2 linked regions of the Hydrogenispora ethanolica genome follow. The protein of the gene in region 2 interacts with the protein of the main gene of each other region in a pairwise test. Links are inferred from orthologs where the notes say so. Each region holds a gene or a part of one and is shown on either strand. Other genes may lie near its edges.

The links.
Region 1: the proteins of dnaA (region 2) and dnaB interact in binary tests that used the Escherichia coli proteins (3 or more experiments, as listed by UniProt). The link is inferred for Hydrogenispora ethanolica from one-to-one orthologs.

What each region holds. Positions count from the first base shown.
Region 1 is NZ_SLUN01000017.1:47,984-56,314, forward strand. What follows is about bases 4,722-7,553. They hold dnaB (replicative DNA helicase), read right to left. Parts: upstream 6,894-7,553; coding sequence 5,550-6,893; downstream 4,722-5,549. Other genes in these bases: EDC14_RS14250 (hypothetical protein), read right to left, coding at 4,730-5,065; EDC14_RS14260 (GerMN domain-containing protein), read right to left, coding at 7,173-7,553. Outside these bases: EDC14_RS14225 (HD family phosphohydrolase), read right to left, coding at 1-675; EDC14_RS14230 (PhoH family protein), read right to left, coding at 690-1,652; EDC14_RS14235 (sporulation protein YqfD), read right to left, coding at 1,683-2,894; EDC14_RS14240 (YabP/YqfC family sporulation protein), read right to left, coding at 2,900-3,184; EDC14_RS14245 (porin), read left to right, coding at 3,499-4,413; more of EDC14_RS14260, read right to left, coding at 7,554-7,730; EDC14_RS14265 (hypothetical protein), read right to left, coding at 7,851-8,331. UniProt on the Escherichia coli protein: The main replicative DNA helicase, it participates in initiation and elongation during chromosome replication. Travels ahead of the DNA replisome, separating dsDNA into templates for DNA synthesis.
Region 2 is NZ_SLUN01000002.1:93,010-101,352, forward strand. The notes cover bases 2,537-5,380. They hold dnaA (chromosomal replication initiator protein DnaA), read left to right. Parts: upstream 2,537-3,216; coding sequence 3,217-4,545; downstream 4,546-5,380. Other genes in these bases: rnpA (ribonuclease P protein component), read right to left, coding at 2,537-2,665; rpmH (50S ribosomal protein L34), read right to left, coding at 2,675-2,809; dnaN (DNA polymerase III subunit beta), read left to right, coding at 4,782-5,380. Outside these bases: tRNA uridine-5-carboxymethylaminomethyl(34) synthesis GTPase MnmE, read right to left, coding at 1-344; jag (RNA-binding cell elongation regulator Jag/EloR), read right to left, coding at 458-1,099; EDC14_RS02015 (YidC/Oxa1 family membrane protein insertase), read right to left, coding at 1,397-2,062; membrane protein insertion efficiency factor YidD, read right to left, coding at 2,091-2,300; more of rnpA, read right to left, coding at 2,297-2,536; more of dnaN, read left to right, coding at 5,381-5,879; EDC14_RS02045 (RNA-binding S4 domain-containing protein), read left to right, coding at 6,062-6,286; DNA replication/repair protein RecF, read left to right, coding at 6,295-7,398; EDC14_RS02055 (DciA family protein), read left to right, coding at 7,388-7,933; extracellular matrix regulator RemB, read left to right, coding at 8,039-8,287. UniProt on the Escherichia coli protein: Plays an essential in the initiation and regulation of chromosomal replication. Binds in an ATP-dependent fashion to the origin of replication (oriC) to initiate formation of the DNA replication initiation complex once per cell cycle.

The sequences.
Region 1 (8,331 bases), on a different replicon or contig from region 2:
CGTCCGGGAGACCGCTTGTTTCTCCAGCAGCGGCGCCAGCGACGTTCTGACCTTCGCCAGGTCGTTTTCGCCGATCATCTGGTTGGCCTCCAGATCCTGGAGCACCTGATGGGATTTTTCCTTGACGGTCTGGTAGGCGTCATCGGACAACGCCAACAGATTGCGGACCAAATCCCGGCTGGGCGATTGATAGACGAACTTGGTCAACCGCGCGATGAGCTGCGCGACGGAATCCGCCACACCCGGCCTGGCGGAGCTTTCCGCCCGTTGGCGTTCCTGATCGATCAATTCAAAAAAGCGGTTCAGCTTATAGGCCGCGTCATTTCCCACCGAGTTGTCGATCTGGTAATAGGCCGGATCCTGTTTGGCGATCTCCACCGCCCGCTCCCAGGCGTCCGCCCGGGCCAGCTTGGTGGCTTCAAAGTCCACCACGTCCTTGGGAGCCACGATCTCCTCCTTGCTGACCTGGCCTATTTTGAGGTCAAGCGCCCGGGGGAAAAGATTGATCTGCAACAAGGTGATGAGCAGCAAAAAACAGACGACCACCAGCAGTCCTTCGCGGACCGACGGGGTTTTCATCACGCCCGCCATTTTGGCGAGGACTTCCAGGGGCGCCGCCGTCTCATTACCGCGGACTTTCTTCGGGGTCAACCCTTGACTGTCATTGTGTTCCACGCGAGCCGTCTCCTTTACTTGTCCAGCGCATCATAGCGCTGGTAGGCCCTGATGATCCGCTGCACCAACTCATGGCGGACCACATCGCGATCACTCAGCATCACCACGGCGATGCCGGAAACTCCGGCAAAGATCTCGGCCACATCGGCCAGGCCCGACCGCACGCCGCGCGGCAGGTCCACCTGGGTGATATCGCCGGTCACCACCGCTTTGGAACCGAATCCCAGACGGGTCAGGAACATCTTCATCTGCTCGGGCGTGGTATTTTGGGCCTCGTCCAAGATGATGAACGAGTCATCCAAGGTCCGGCCACGCATATACGCCAGCGGAGCAATCTCGATCACGCCCCGCTCAAAATGTTTCTGAAAAAGATCGACCCCCATGATGTCATATAATGAATCATACAGCGGCCGCAGGTACGGATCGACCTTTTCCTGCAGATCGCCGGGGAGAAAACCCAATTTTTCGCCGGCTTCCACCGCCGGCCGGGTCAGGATGATCCGGTTGACCTCCTTGGCCTGGAGCGCCGCCACGGCCAGGGCCACGGCCAGATAGGTTTTGCCGGTTCCGGCCGGCCCGATGCCGAAGCTCAGCGTGTGATGGCGCACGGCTTCCACATATTGCTGCTGGCCGATGGTCCGCGGAAAAAGCTTCTTGCCCCGGGCGGTGACCGCCACGATGTTTTGGGTGAGGGAAGCCACTTTGGCCAGCTGATCTTCCTTGGCGAGGCTGATCATATAGGTGATCTCCGCCGGGCCGGGATGGTTGCCTTGCTGCAGTTGTTCGCCGATGATCGCGAAGATGGCGGCGGCCCGCTCCACCCCAGGCGCCGCGCCGGACAGGACCAATTCATTGCCGCGGGAAAAAATTTCGATCCCCAGCCCCGCGCCGACCAACCGCAGATGCTCCTCGAGTTTGCCGATAATTTGCGGGGCGAAACGGGGTTCAAGCGCCAGTTTCAACTCTTGATTATTCAAATAGCTGCGAGTACTCCTTCAATTAAAATGTCAATTTGGCGATTCCGGAGGCTGATCTTTCAACGGAGCGATCAGGGCGATATCCTGAATGCTTTCGTAGGTGACGATCAATTTCAGGAAGTTGCCCTCCGTCGACCAGTGGACGGTCCGTTTGCCGCCCCGGCCCGGCAGATACTTGCGGCGTTCCGCCGCTTCGCGCAGCGCGGCCGCCTTCAGCTCCGCCGGGGTCCGGACCACCTTCACCCAACGGGCCGCCTGCCAGGTATCTTTAATGATTTCTACAACCAAAGCCGGATTCCTGCCTTGATAAAGTCTCTTTTGCCACCGGGTCCAGGAATAATTGGCAACCGGCCGCTTTCCCAGCCGGAACAGGGGCCAGAGCCGTTTGCCCACCCGGAGGCTGTAAGCGGTCAGCCGCTCCCGTTCCGGCAGGGCCCGCCAGCAGAGGCGCGGTTCGGTCACTTCGATATCCTGCCAGACCCGGGCCTCCACGATCCCGTTGGCCGGTACCGGTATTTTTACCAATTCACCGCTCGCTTTATCACTCTGCCATTCGATGCCGCTGATCAGCAGGTCGCCCGGGGCGACGGTATCCCCTTCTTTCACCGCCGAGGTGCCCCGGATGACCGCCACTTTGGTGACCAGCCCGTCGCGGCCGGCGATCAGATCGTAGCTGCTCCGGGCCGGCGGCGGCACTTTCCGCTTGACCACCGTGACGTCGGCCACCACGCCGCGCAGATTGAGCCCGAACCAGACCGCCTGCGGCATTTCCAGCATCACTTCCCGTTCGACCATGGTCTTGCGGGTCAGCAGGCTCCGGCGGGTCACTCCCGGCTTGACCCCCAGCTTGGCCAAGGTGGTGAACAGTTGTTGGCGGTCGGCCCCCTCAAATCCCTCCACCCGGATCACCAGGACCAAGGTGGACAGGTAGATTAACCCTCCCACGAACAGCACCGAGCCCAGCAGGAAGGTCCGGCGCCGCCGCATTTTTCGCCAGCTGAAAGGCCAGCCCCGCTTGCGGTGCAGCCGCACCGTGGCCTGGGAGCGCCGGGCGTATTCGCGGATGCGCCGGAAGCCGTGAGCCCGCAGCTTGACATGGAGCACGTCGGGGCCGACCCGTTTCACATCCCAGAGCACCAGCCCGGAATTGGTGGCCAAGTTGATGAATTTCTCCAGATGCGGGCCGCGGACCAGGATCTCCACATAACCGAGAAGCCAGGAGACGATCCGGTTCAAAAGCATCCGCGCTACCTCCAGTCCACCAAGTCGAGCTGCGCGATCCGGCCCTGGATGATGACCTCGTCCTTCACCGCCGAGACCAGGGTCAGATTCTCGCCCGCGATCCGCAGCTCGCCCAGTTTGGTATTGACCCGGACCACCCGCGTGTCATACTCGATGACGCCGCGGTGGTTCTCAATGATCGCGCTCCGGTTGGCGCTCAATACGATCCGCGGCCAGTCGGCCACGGTATCCAGCGGTATATCCAAAAACTCCATTAACTTGTGTCCGATGGGACTCTTCTTCTCCGGCACGGCAATCCCCCCTATTATGTTGTATGCGGCGAGGGGTGGATTTTATTAATCCGGTAGTTAAGTGTAGCCTTTTTCCGGTCCGGCCCGCCGTTCCTAAATCCTTTGCAGAGAAGTTCCCGGAAAAGGTTAGTTTTTTGTTAATTGTTTGTTATATTCTGCTTATATGGAGATCAAGGCAATTGACAACCGGGATGTCTAGTGGTAATTTTAGGTTTGTGTAACAACTTGAGGAGAAAACTGAGACAACTCCTCCGGTACGCGTTACAGAGAATCGGTATCGAAAAGATACCAAAAAAATTAAGGAGGAAGAAAGAATGAAAAAACTGCTCGTTGCTTTACTCTCCCTGGTTCTGGTTTTTGCAGTTGTGGCCAGCGTCTCCGCTGCCGCGCCGACCGTCACCGGTTTGCTTCAATATGAAGCCCATGAAGACACCGGTACAACCGATGCTGAAAAGGTGGATGCTCGTATTTTCTTCAATGGTAGTATTAATGACGCGACCAATTATACCGTATCGCTTCAATATGCTGATACGGCTGCGAATGGCGCTAATGTCAAAGTCCGTGAAGCATTTGCTACTTATAAGACAGGTTTGGGTAATTTCTCCCTTGGTAAAATTCGCATTACCCCGAGCATCATCGACTTGTTAGGTGGAGTTTCTCCTCTAGCCGGTGATGTCGACGGAATTACCGCTGCTCAAGTAGTTGTTAAATACGCTTATTCCTTCGATGATAATACTAACGTATGGTTAGCTGTAGTCCCGGCCGATTCTAGCCAAAGTGCTACCAGCAAAGTTGAGGCTGGAGCTTTTGTTGCACAACTTAATACCAAAGCTTCCATCTTCGACTTGGGTCTGAATTATCAATATGAAGGTGAAGGCGATGCGGGTTATGCTTTCCAGGCCAGCACCACTTTGTTCGATTCCTTGAAGCTCTGGACCGAACTGGGCAGAGTTGCCGATCAAACCGAAGCCGCTTCTTCTGATGCTAAGACTGCCTATTATGTTGGCGCCGCTTACACTATTGGAAAATTAACTCTGGAGTACGAAGAACAGTTCAACGATGATTTCAAATACAATGCTACATTCAGTGGAAAAGGTAAACACTGGGGTTCCAAAGTTAGCTACGCTGTAAATGATAACCTGACCCTGGAACTTTACCACAGCCCCAATTACGCTATTGGCGGCTTCGACAACAGCAAAAACTTCGCCAAAGCAGTTATCAGCTTCTAAGAAATACTGTCCTACATAAAAGCCACCTCTCGGGGTGGCTTTTATTTTTTCCACTCCCTTACATCTGATCTGTCTATCTAACCCCACCAACTTGCTAAACTCTTTCTGGAGGCAACTCCACCAAGCTACCAAGCCGATTTTCCTCTCTCTTCGCTCTCTCCGAATCGGAGAGAGTAACCATCATTCTTCGGCAGCCTAAAAGCTTTTCGACTATGGAGCCCGGTGGTTCCCCTTCCCGATTTAGGCCATAGGTTGAGGGGGTGAAATAGATCTTTTTACGAATCACGGATCTCTTTCGGCGGCTGAAAGAGCTCTTTCAATCGCTCAAGGAGCTCTTTTTGTGGAAAAAGAGTTCTCTCAATCGGTCAGCAAGCTCTTTTTGTGGATAAGCAAGCTCTTTTTGTGAATAAATGAGCTCGCTCAGTCGTCGAGCGAACTCTTTTTGTGGATAAGCGAGCTCGTTTTGTGAATGAACAAGCTCTTTTTCGGGAAAATGAGCTCGCTCAGTCGCCCAGCAAGCTCTTTTTGTGGATAAGCGAGCTGGTTTTGTGAATAAGTAAGCTATTTTTGTGGATAAACGGTATCGTTGAATGGGGTTAATGAATTTTGGCTGTGGATAAGTCGGGGAAGCCCCGGTAAAACAAGGTCCCATCTCTTCGCTTCCTTGAGCCGCTTGCTTCATAGAGAGGGAAAGGCACTATAGTTGCTACTGGCTTCCGGGTAACTCAAGGGGTGAGTTCCGAGGGCCCAAAACCAGACTCTCCCCTGAGTTTCACTTGCATCAGGCGATTCGGAAGATTTTGGTTGCACACGGAAAGTCCCTTTCGTAAGCTCGCTCGATGCAGCCCTCATCCCCAGCCCTTCTCCCGGCATCGGCCGGGAGAAGGGTATCGAAGACCGTTCTTGCCAATCCATTCCCAAAACCCTCTACCGGCCTTTGACGAGAGAGGGGGGGTGAGGGCTGCCTCGAACGGGATAAGTTTGAAGTTCAGTAGCGAGGGGGACCATGTTTGACTGAGCTTTTTGTTTCAAAGTTTCATAAACCCGGTAAATCAAGGTTCCCCTCTCGCTTGCTTCAAAGGAGGAACGACACGATTGTTGCTACTGCCGTTCGGGCCCGGGGTCACGATGTTAACCTAAATCTGATGCTGTCGATCCAGCCCCACGAACTTGCTGAATTCCTTCTGGAAGAGCAACTCCACCGTGCCGACCGGGCCGTTTCTCTGCTTGGCGATGATCAGGTCGGTGATCCCTTTCTTCTCGGTCTCTTTATTGTAATAATCCTCGCGGTAGAGGAAGGCGACGATGTCCGCGTCCTGCTCCAGGGATCCCGATTCGCGCAGGTCGGCTAGGGACGGCGTCTTGTCGGTCCGCTGCTCGACGGCGCGCGACAGCTGGGACAGGGAGATCACCGGCACCTCCAGCTCGCGGGCGAGCGCCTTCAGCGACCGGGAGATCTCCGACACCTCCTGCTGCCGGTTCTCGGAACGGCCGCGCGACTGCATCAGCTGCAGGTAGTCGATGACGATCAATCCCAGGCCGGCCTCGGCCTTGATCCGCCGGGCCTTGGCCCGGATGTCGAAAACCGTCACGCCGGGAGTGTCGTCGATGTAGATATTGGACTCGGAGAGCCGGCCCAGGGCGTGGGAGAGGCGCGGCCAGTCCTCGTCGCGCAGGGTTCCGGTACGGATCCGCTGATTGTCGACGCCCGCCTCGGAACAGAGCAGCTTCAGGGCCAGCTGCTCCTTGGACATTTCCAGGCTGAAGACGATCACCGGCGCTTTGTAGTCCACCGCGGCGTTTCTGGCCAGGTTCAGGGCGAAGGTGGTCTTGCCCATACTGGGCCGGGCCGCCAGAATGATCAGGTCCGACGGTTGCAGGCCGGCGGTCATCCGGTCCAGATCGCGAAACCCGGTGCCCAGCCCGGTGACGCCGCCCCGGTTCTCATAGAGTTGCTCGATCCGTTCGAAGGTGTCGATCAGGATGCTCTTGAGCGCGACATACCCTTTGACGTGGCGCTGTTGGGCGATTTGGAAGATCTGCTTTTCGGCCTGGTCGAGGATGCTGTCCACCTCGTCGGCGCCCTCGTAGCCCAGGCGGACGATTTCGGTGGCGGTGTTGATGATCGAGCGGAGCAAGGCCTTTTCCGCCACGATCTTGGCGTAGTATTCGACATTGGCGGCGGTGGGCACCGCGTTGGCCAGAGCGGTCAGGTAGGGGATCCCACCGATCTTCTCCAGCATGTTGCGGCGTTTCAACTCTTCGGAAACGGTAATGATGTCCACCGGTTCGCCGTGGTTATGCAGATGCAATACGACCTCGAAGATGACCCGGTGCGCCTCGCGGTAAAAAGCTTCGGACTGCAACAGTTCCAGGCCCTTTTCGATCGCTTCCTTCTCCAAAAACATCGAGCCCAGCGTCGAGCGTTCGGCGTCGATATTCTGCGGGGGGATCCGTTCGGCAATGGATGCAATACTCATCGTTGACTTCCTCCATCCGGCATGATGTCAGCTTTGCTGACTCCGGCCTCGCATTGAATGTAATAAGACCGTCATGATTCCAATACCATAGTAATTCTGTAAAAAAGCCGCAGTCCCTGCCGCCCGCCGGGCGCGAGTCCAAAATCTTCATCTCCGGCGCCGCGCCAATTTCTGCCATGCACGGCGGCTCCGCCCGGGAGCAAAAGAAAAAGGCTGTCCCCTGCGGCGGGGGCAACCTCTTGAACGGATATGGCCGGGGCGGCCGGAAGGCTGCCCCGGTCATTCGGGAGCCAACACCCGATCGTTAAAGCCAAAAGTCTGGGTCAGATCGACGTGGCCGGCCAGCGATTCCACCTCGCTCCCTTCCACCAGGATCTTCACCTGGTGGATATCCGGAAACTTGGTGAGGGTATTGACTAGGGAAGCGACGGCCAGAGCCTCCCCCTCGGCGCCGACGTTCAGACGGGTGGCGGCCTGATTCAAGTCCACCGTGGCCAGACCGTTCGCGACCTTCAGATCCAGTACTGCGGTGTCTCTGGGGAACAGCCTCTCCAAACCGGAGCCCGCCGGCGGTCCGGCGAACAACGCCGCCAGCGCCCGGCGATGCCGGTCGCCGTCCCGGGGAATCCGGACCAGCACCGGCTGGAGCGAGAAATTATTCCCGTCCGTCCGCATGAAGAATACCGCCGCCGTTTCGGTGGCCAACTCCCGGTTCTCCGCCATCAGCCGCCGGTTCTCCCGGAGCAGCGGAATGGTGGCCGTCCGGCCCAGATAGTAGCCGATTCCGCCGGAAACGATGAATACGCCCAACATTGCCAAAATCGTCGCGCGACGCAATGACGAGCCCCCCCCAATGCGACCAAGGGCGGCTCCCGGCCGCCCTTGCTGCTGTTTTTCGATTGATAACTACCTTCTCCAGCATGTCACCGGCCGTGGCTCAAGAGCCGGGTCCGGCCTTTAAAACTTATGCTGGAAACCTACCCGGTACTTGGGATCCTTGTCGTACTGACTATTGATGTCCAGGACCAGGCTCGTCTGATCGCTGACATGATACTTCAGCTGGTAATCATGGAAGAACTCGCCTTCGATATAGAGCATCGGCTGCAGGTGCAGCTCCCATTTGTTCCACTGCCACCCCAGGTCGCCGCGGAGGAAAAGCTGCGGCTGGTTGTCGTCGTTATAGTCATAGATGATGATGTCGTCGCCGTTCTCGCCCCGGACTCCGGCGAATAAAAAGATCCGCGGATACATCTGGATCCGGACCGCCGCTTCGTAACGGGCCCAGTCCTCGCCCCGGTATCCCGTATCATAAAAACCGGTCAGCCGCAGGTTGGTACCGAACGGGATCGAAAAATCCAGTCCGGCGTAGCCGTTATAGTCCTCAGCTTCGGTATCGTAGCGCACCCCGCCTTTGACCGCGATCTTATCCGAGAACCGG
Region 2 (8,343 bases):
CCGGGTTCGGCCAGCCGCGCGCCGTTCGCCAGCAGCAGCTCCAGGATGCGCTGGACAATATAGCTGCTGCCGTGAGCCTGGATCTCCACGGTGTCCTCCGCCGTGAAACTATGGGGCCGGGCAGCGTAGAAAAAGATGACTTCATCCACGGGCTGTTCGGTTTGGGGGTCGACAACTTTGCCGTAATAGACACGGTGATCCTGCAAGCCGCCCAGTTTTTCGCCTCGGGCGGTCCGTAACAGACCGAGCGCGATGGACTGGGCGGCGGGGCCGCTCAGCCGGACCACTCCGATGCCCGCTTCCCCCAGCGGCGTGGCGATCGCGGCGATCGTATCCAAAAACATCCTTTCAAAACCTCCAGCGCTGTCGAATTAGAACGTTTGCTACAGCGGCGCGGAAAAAACCGGGCCGTTCCGCTAAAATCGCCGTTAAACCGGGCTTAAAGATAAAAACCCGGTTATACCGGGTTTTTTTCCTCAAAGTCTTGGGGCGAAATAATCACGTGCCGATATGGATCCTCACCTTCGCTATAAGTAAAAACTTCTTTATATCCTTGGAGTGTGGCGTGGATGATCCGGCGTTCCTGCGGGCTCATGGGCTCCAATACCTGCTTGCGGCCCTCCCGCCGCACTTTGTCGGCGAGCTTGACCGCCAGCCGCCGCAGGGCTTCCTCCCGGCGCCGCCGGTAACCTTCGACATCGATGATGATCCGCTCTTTCTCGGAGCGGTTTTTATTGACCGCCAGATTGACCAGATATTGAATGGCATCCAGCGTCTGTCCGTGCTTCCCGATTAATATGCCTAAATCCTTACCATTGATATTCAAGGTGGTATAGTCTTTTTTACGGAAGATCTCCACTTGGGCCGGGACTCCCATGTTCACCAGCAGCTCGCGGAGGAACAATCCGGCGGTTTGCCCCAGGTCTTCCTTGACGGTGACGGTAACCTTATATGATTTGGTAGTTAAAAAACCCAATAATCCTTTGCTCGTTTCCTCAACCACGTCGATCTCGGTCTGCTCACGCGCAACGCCCAATTCTTTCAATGCTTCGGCAATCGCTTCATCCGGAGTTTTTGCGATTTTAACGACCGTCTTCATTATCGAATATACCCTCCTTCAATAAAATTGGGGGAATTTAGAAGCCATGTGATAAAGTCCTCAAATTCGGAAATCACTCTTTTAAAAATCGGCTTTATCCCTTGCTTCTCTGAGCTTTTGTGTTCACCCTGGCCTTCGGACAGGGTTTATCACAACGCTTTAGAAGCCATGTGATAAAGTCTCCCGAAGCGGAAATTGTCTTGTAAAACGATATAAATCGACTTTATCCCTTGCTTCCCTGAGCTTTTGTGAACGCCCTGACCTGCGGCCAGAGTTTTACCACAACGCTTTTAGACCTTATTTGCTCTCTTCCTTTTCATGGCGATGTTCTTTGACGATGAAATATTCGTTGATCAAATATTGCTGGCCGATGCCGATCAGATTGCTGGTCACCCAGTAAAGGCCGACGCCGGTATTGACCGTATAGGTGATAAAGGCCAGAAACACCGGCATCATGTAGAGCAGCATCTGCTGGCTAGAGTCGTTTCCAGCCGGCGCAGTCAGTTTTTGCTGAAAAAAAGTGGTGACGCCCGACAGGACCGCCAGGATTAGATCGTTTTTGGCATTCAATTGAAACCATAAGAAATGAGCGTCCTTGAGGTACGATGACATGTATTGCGGTTCGGACAACAGATAATACAGCGCGATCAGGATCGGAATCTGAATCAGCGTCGGCAGACAGCTTCCGAAAGGATTGACATTTTCCTTCTTATAAAGCTCCATGGTTCTTTTTTGGAGTTCATCGGGCTTGTCTTTGAATTTATCCTGAATCTCCTTCAACTTGGGCTGGATCTTTTTCATCTTGTCCATCGCCCGGAACTGCTTGAGCGTGGTCGGGAAAAGTACCAGCTTGATAATGAGTGTCAGAATAATAATGGACAAACCCCAGTCATTGAGGAAGCTATGTAAAAAAATCAGTGCGTTCTTGAACAGTAAAACAATCGGAACTAAAATATTGCCCAAATAAAGTCATCCTTTCGTCTTGGCTTCGCTAGGGAACCGGGTCGTAACCGCCCTTGGCAAAAGGGTTACAACGCAAAATCCGCTTGGACCCTAAAAACATCCCTTTGATGACACCGTATTTTTGAATGGCTTGTATCATATAATTCGAACACGTGGGATAATACCGGCACGATCTCGGAAAAAAAGGCGAAATGAGTTTTTGATAGAGCATTATAAAAAAAAGGATTACACCCTTCATCGGGAATCCTCCGTCCTTCTTTGCGCTTGTGAGGATTTACGGTACGCAATACCAAGTATATGAGAAATTTCATCATTTATACGGCTAAAATCAGCCGTCAATATCGGATTCCGGGCAATGATAACAAAATCGACGCCCAATGACGTTTCTTGCGCCTGATTCATGACCACGGCGCGCAATACCCGCTTGATCCGGTTGCGGACCACGGCCGATCCGATCTTTTTTCCGACACAAAATCCATAACGGTTCACTTGCAAAGCGTTAGGAAGAAAATAGACCACTATATACCTACCGGACAATGAGTGGCCTTTTTCAAAAATTATCTGAAAATCATTATTCTTTTTAAGAACAGTATACTTATCCACAGAAAACACTCATGCCGATAAAACTTTACGACCTTTGGCACGGCGACGATTGATCGTCTTGCGTCCGGCTGCGGTAGACATCCGAACTAGGAAACCGTGGTCCTTTTTATATTTGCGCCGATTGGGCTGGTATGTCATTTTCATCGTTTTTCACCTCGCTAAAATAGAGAAAATTACACGAATATAATTATAAGGGTCCGGTCTGGAGGTGTCAATAGCGAATAAATTTAGCCTGTGGAAAACCTGTCGATAAAAAAACGTTATCCAGCTATGTGGATGAAAATTCATTAGAACCAAGAAAGTTTCCGGACGATATTGGAATTGCGAAAACGTCGAGATTTTGTTATTATTAAAAGGATTTGAAAAGCTATCCACAGGTTGTGAATAATTTTGTGGATAAGTGATTTTCTGTGGATAAGCCGATTTGACCAATTCTTTGGTTATTTTATTTTTGCCGTTTTTGGCTCCCAACCCTTATTTTATCGGTGTTTTTGGGGTTTTTCCACAGATTGTCCACAGATCTGAATAACTTTAAAATGAGGCATAGAACCATGGACGATTACTCTGTTATCTGGGAAAAGACACTGGAGTCCGTTTCTTCATTCCTGAGCAAGCCGAGCTTTGAGACTTGGCTCAAACCAACCAAGCCTGTTTCCTTTCAGGACAAGGTCTTGATCGTCGAGGTACCCAACGATTTTGCCCGGGATTGGCTTGAATCCCGGTATGCCCCGCTTTTGACGGCCACGATCAAGGAGATCATGGATGAAGAGATCGAATTGCGCTTTGTAACCCCCGAACGGGAGGAATCGGTCGGGAAAGCCCCTCCCCCCAGCGTTCCGGTGACCAATGCTCCGGCGCAACCCAGTCAATTGAATCCAAAGTATACTTTTGAGAGTTTCGTGGTCGGCGAGAGCAACCGTTTTGCCCATGCCGCCTCCCTGGCGGTGGCCGAAGCGCCGGGCAAAGCTTATAATCCTTTATTTATATACGGCGGAGTCGGTTTGGGTAAAACGCACCTGATGCAAGCCATCGGCCAATTTGTCTTGAAAAATCACGCCAATTACCGGGTCGTCTATGTCTCATCCGAAAAATTCACCAATGAGCTGATCAATGCCATTCGTTTCAACCGGACGCCGCAGTTCCGCGATACTTACCGGAACGTGGAAGTCCTGATGATTGACGATATCCAGTTTTTCGTCGGCAAAGAAAGTACTCAGGAAGAGTTTTTCCATACCTTTAATACCTTATACGAATCGGGCAAACAGATCGTGATCTCCAGCGACCGGCCTCCCAAAGAAATTCCGACCCTGGAAGATCGGCTCCGTTCCCGGTTTGAATGGGGCCTGATCACCGATATTCAAGCCCCGGACCTCGAAACGCGGATCGCGATTCTGCGCAAGAAGGCCGGCTTGGAGGGGTGGAATCTTCCCAATGAAGTGATTGTCAATATTGCCGATCAAGTCAATTCGAACATCAGGGAACTGGAAGGCGCTCTCATCCGGATTATCGCTTATGCCTCATTTCATAATAAGCAGATCTCGCTGGATATGGCCAATGAAGTCTTGAAAGATGTCAACTCCTCCAAATCCAAGCGGGTCACAATCCCGCTGATCCAGCAAGCAGTGGCCGAATTCTTTAATATCGGGATCGAGGAACTTAAAGCGCAACGACGCTCCAAGAATGTTACCTTTCCCCGTCAAATCGCCATGTACTTGGTGCGCGAATTGACCGATTACTCGCTGCCCAAAATCGGCCAGGAATTCGGGGGCCGGGACCATACCACGGTCATCCACGCCTACGAAAAAATTCAGGATCTCATGAAGAATGACATGGAAGTGGACCGGATCATTAAAAACTTAATCCACAAACTCGGTCAATAAGTGGGGATTATCTCTGAATAATTTGTGATTAAAAGTTATCCACAGCTGTTGAAAAAAGTGGATCATGGGAATGATGTGCATAATTTTTTTTTCATCCACAACGCCCCCGCTCGATGAAAATGCCGCCTTTTAAGGAATGGATGGTTTTATCCACATATCAACAGCGCCTAAGACTACTACGAATTATCTTTATAATTTTAAAAAATAAAAAACAGTTGTAATAGGAGGAGTTCATAATGAATATCACCTGCCAACAAGAGGAACTGGCCCGTTTTTTACAGATAACCGCCCGTGCGCTGGCCACGAAATCAACCTTGCCGATATTGACCGGAGTACTCCTGGAGACGAAAGAAGATCACCTGCGCTGTGTCGCTACGGATTTAGAAATTGCCATCGAAGTAAGGGTACCCAATATTCAAATCATGAAACCGGGAATCCTGGTATTGCCGGGGAGGACATTCGTGGAGATCGTGAGACACCTGCCGGCGGTACCGGTCTCGATCGAGTTGGATGAGAATTCGAAGATGGTCAATATCCGCAGCAAACACTCCACTTATCAACTTCCCACCCTGCCGATGGAAGAATTCCCTGCTTTTCCGGAGAGCAAAAACGAACAGTCTTTCAGCGTCAGTGGGGAAAAAATCCGTGAAGCGATTAAACAAACCATTTTTGCCACCCTGGCCGAGGATCCAAGGCCTTTTCTATCGAGCATCCTCTGGGAAGTGACTCCGGGGAACCTGCGTTTCGTGGCTACCGACGTCAATCGGCTGGCATTGAAGGACACTCCGGTGCAATCCGACTTTCAAAAAACAGCATTGGTGCCGGTCCGGGCATTGCGGGAGATCGCCAATATCTTCGGCAACAGCAACGAGGAATTGTTGAACGTTTTCCTGGACGACAAATTCATCTTCATGAAAGGACTGGGGATAACTTTCTCCTCGCGACTGGTGGAAGCGCAATTCCCCCGCTATGAGCAGGTCATTCCGAAAGAATTTAACCGGACCGTGAAAGTGCAGCGTTCCGAGATTATCGAGGCGCTTGAGAGAACGGCTTTGGTTAGCTACTCCGTCAAATTAAGTATCAAGGATCAACAATTGCAGATCACGGCCAAGGAACCGGATAAAGGCCGCTCCTATGAGGAACTTCATATCGAATTTGAGGGACCGGAAATTGATATCGGATTCAATGCCAAGTTTCTATTGGATTTCTTGAAAACGGTCGATTCCGATCAAGTCAGCTTACAATTGATTCAAGAGCTCAAACCGGTACTGATGCAAGGCGTAAACGATGGGGCTTATCAGTACATCGTAATGCCATTGAAACTCTCGGTATAAGCCAGCTTAGTCTGGCTTTTCAATTCTTTTAACAAGTTGTCTTCGGATAGAAATTTTAAAAAAGGGAAAGATCTTCCTGTATAACTTATGAATCGATGGTTTATGAAAAGACGCTGCGAGAAATATTTTTACAAAGAATTAACAAGCAATCGGCTGGATTGGCGCGCAACGGAGGTGTTTTTGTGGCTGAACAGCAAGTGGGCATTAATAGCGACTTCATCACCTTGGGGCAATTCTTAAAATGGGCTTCCATCGCCGATTCGGGTTTGGAAGCAAAATTTTTAGTAGCGGAAGGAAAGATTTCAGTAAACGCAGAAATAGAAAAAAGGCGGGGCCGTAAGTTGGTCCCGGGCGATCGAGTGACAGTCGCCGGTCAAACCTATCAGATTACGTTGAATAACCATTGAGGCTTTGAATGCCGTTACAAGAGTTAACCCTGAAAAATTTCCGCAATTATGAATCTCTGACTTTAGAGTTTTCACCGCGGGTCAATATTTTTTTCGGCCGAAATGCTCAAGGAAAAACGAATATTCTAGAGGCGATCGCCCTTCTTTGCCTGGGGAGGTCGTTTCGCACCCGCAAAGATGAGGAGTTCATCCGCTGGCAACAGGAGAGTTGCTATCTGAAAGGCTCCTTTCAACAACAGTCATATTCCAATGTCATCGAGATGGGCATCGGATCCCAGGAAAAGAGGATCAAGCTGGATGGACAGGTCGTCAAGAACCAGGAGCTGTTCGGCAGGGTGCCAGTGGTTCTCTTCGGACCGGATGATTTACAGATTGCCAAAGGCGGACCCCAGCACCGGCGAGATTTTTTAGATTTCTATCTGGCGCAGATTGAACCGAATTATCGCTGGATTTATTATCATTATCACCGCGTTTTGCAACAGCGTAACCGGCTGTTTAAGGTCGGAATCCGCAGCGGCGACGAGCTGGAGATCTGGGATGAACAACTGATCGAAAAGGGCGTTACGGTCATCCGCTACCGCTTGAATATGTTAGCGGCGATTCGCGATCCTGTTCGCCAAGCGCATCAGGATATCAGCGGCCATTCCGAAAGCTTGGGCCTGCAATATCTCTCCTTCAACAATCAGCCGATTCAAACCTGGGATGAAGCCGGATTGCGGGAACAATTCCGAACGGAACTCAAAAGACTGCGCCGGCAAGAAATGGAGCGCCAGATCACCTTGACCGGGCCGCACCGGGATGATCTCCGCCTGACTCTCGGTGATCAGGTTGAGTTGCGCAATTTTGGCTCTCAGGGTCAGCAACGAACGGCGGTGTTGGCCCTCAAATTGGGTTTGATCGAGAAGATCCGCGAAAGCCGCGGCGATTATCCGATCCTGCTGTTGGATGATGTGATGGCGGAGTTTGATGATCACCGGAAAATTCAACTCTTGAGTCATTTGTTTGGTTCGACGCAGACCATTTTGACCTCGACCAACCGGGACGATTTTCCAGTCATCAATCAGGAAACCCGTCTATACGAAGTAAAACAAGGAGTCGTCAATGTCCTATAAACCGTTTACCGCGATTATGGAGCGTTATTTCAAACGCACCGGCGGATTGGTCAGGCTCAAAGGCGAACTGGCGGTTTATTATTGGCCCAAGGTGGCCGGACGGGAATTGGCCGCTAAGATTGAGGCCGTCCGCTATCAGGATGGCAATCTGTGGTTAAGGACGGAAAATCCGGCTCTGGCCCATCAGGTCACGTTGATGAGCCTGGAGATATTAAAAAGATTCCAAAAATTGCTGGGCCGGAACATTATCAAAAATATCAAGGTGCGGATCGCTCCGCTTTGCGAACCGCCCCGTCCCCCGGCGCCGCAGCCTTGCCCGGTGGAACTGAGTCCGGATGATGAAAAATTCATCGCAGAATGCGGCCAAGAGATTCCCGATCCGGAGATCGAAGCCCGCTTCGCGGCGGTCATGCGGAAGCATCTGAAGAATACCAAGCAGCAAGAGTTGCTCTACCGGAGCAGGTGTAAATGCTGTGGGGTACCGGTCCCCAAAAGTGATGATTTGTGCGCCTGTTGCCAGTTTCACCGGGGATGACGCGGGTAATGCGGCGCTAACCGTTACGATTCGAAAGGATTCAACGGATTCAGACTATATCGCGGCTCAAAGCGGAAACGATCTTTTTATCCAGGAGGGATGATCATGTTTGTACATCTCGGCGGCGATACTTTGGTGCGATCAGACTCGATCATCGCAATGATCAATTTGGAGAACGCCAAGGGTTTAGAACAACTTAAAACGTTTCTGAAAAAAAATAAAAACCCGGAATTCCTGGAAAAAATCAACTTGGACGAGTATAAGTCGGCGATCCTCACCGATCAGGAACTGCTTCTCTCACCCATTTCCACCTTGACCTTGAAGAAAAGAGCCGATTTCATCGCCAACCTATGAGGCCATCGCTAACCAAATGACGCGCCAGTCATCGGGTATGGTGTATCGGAGAAAAT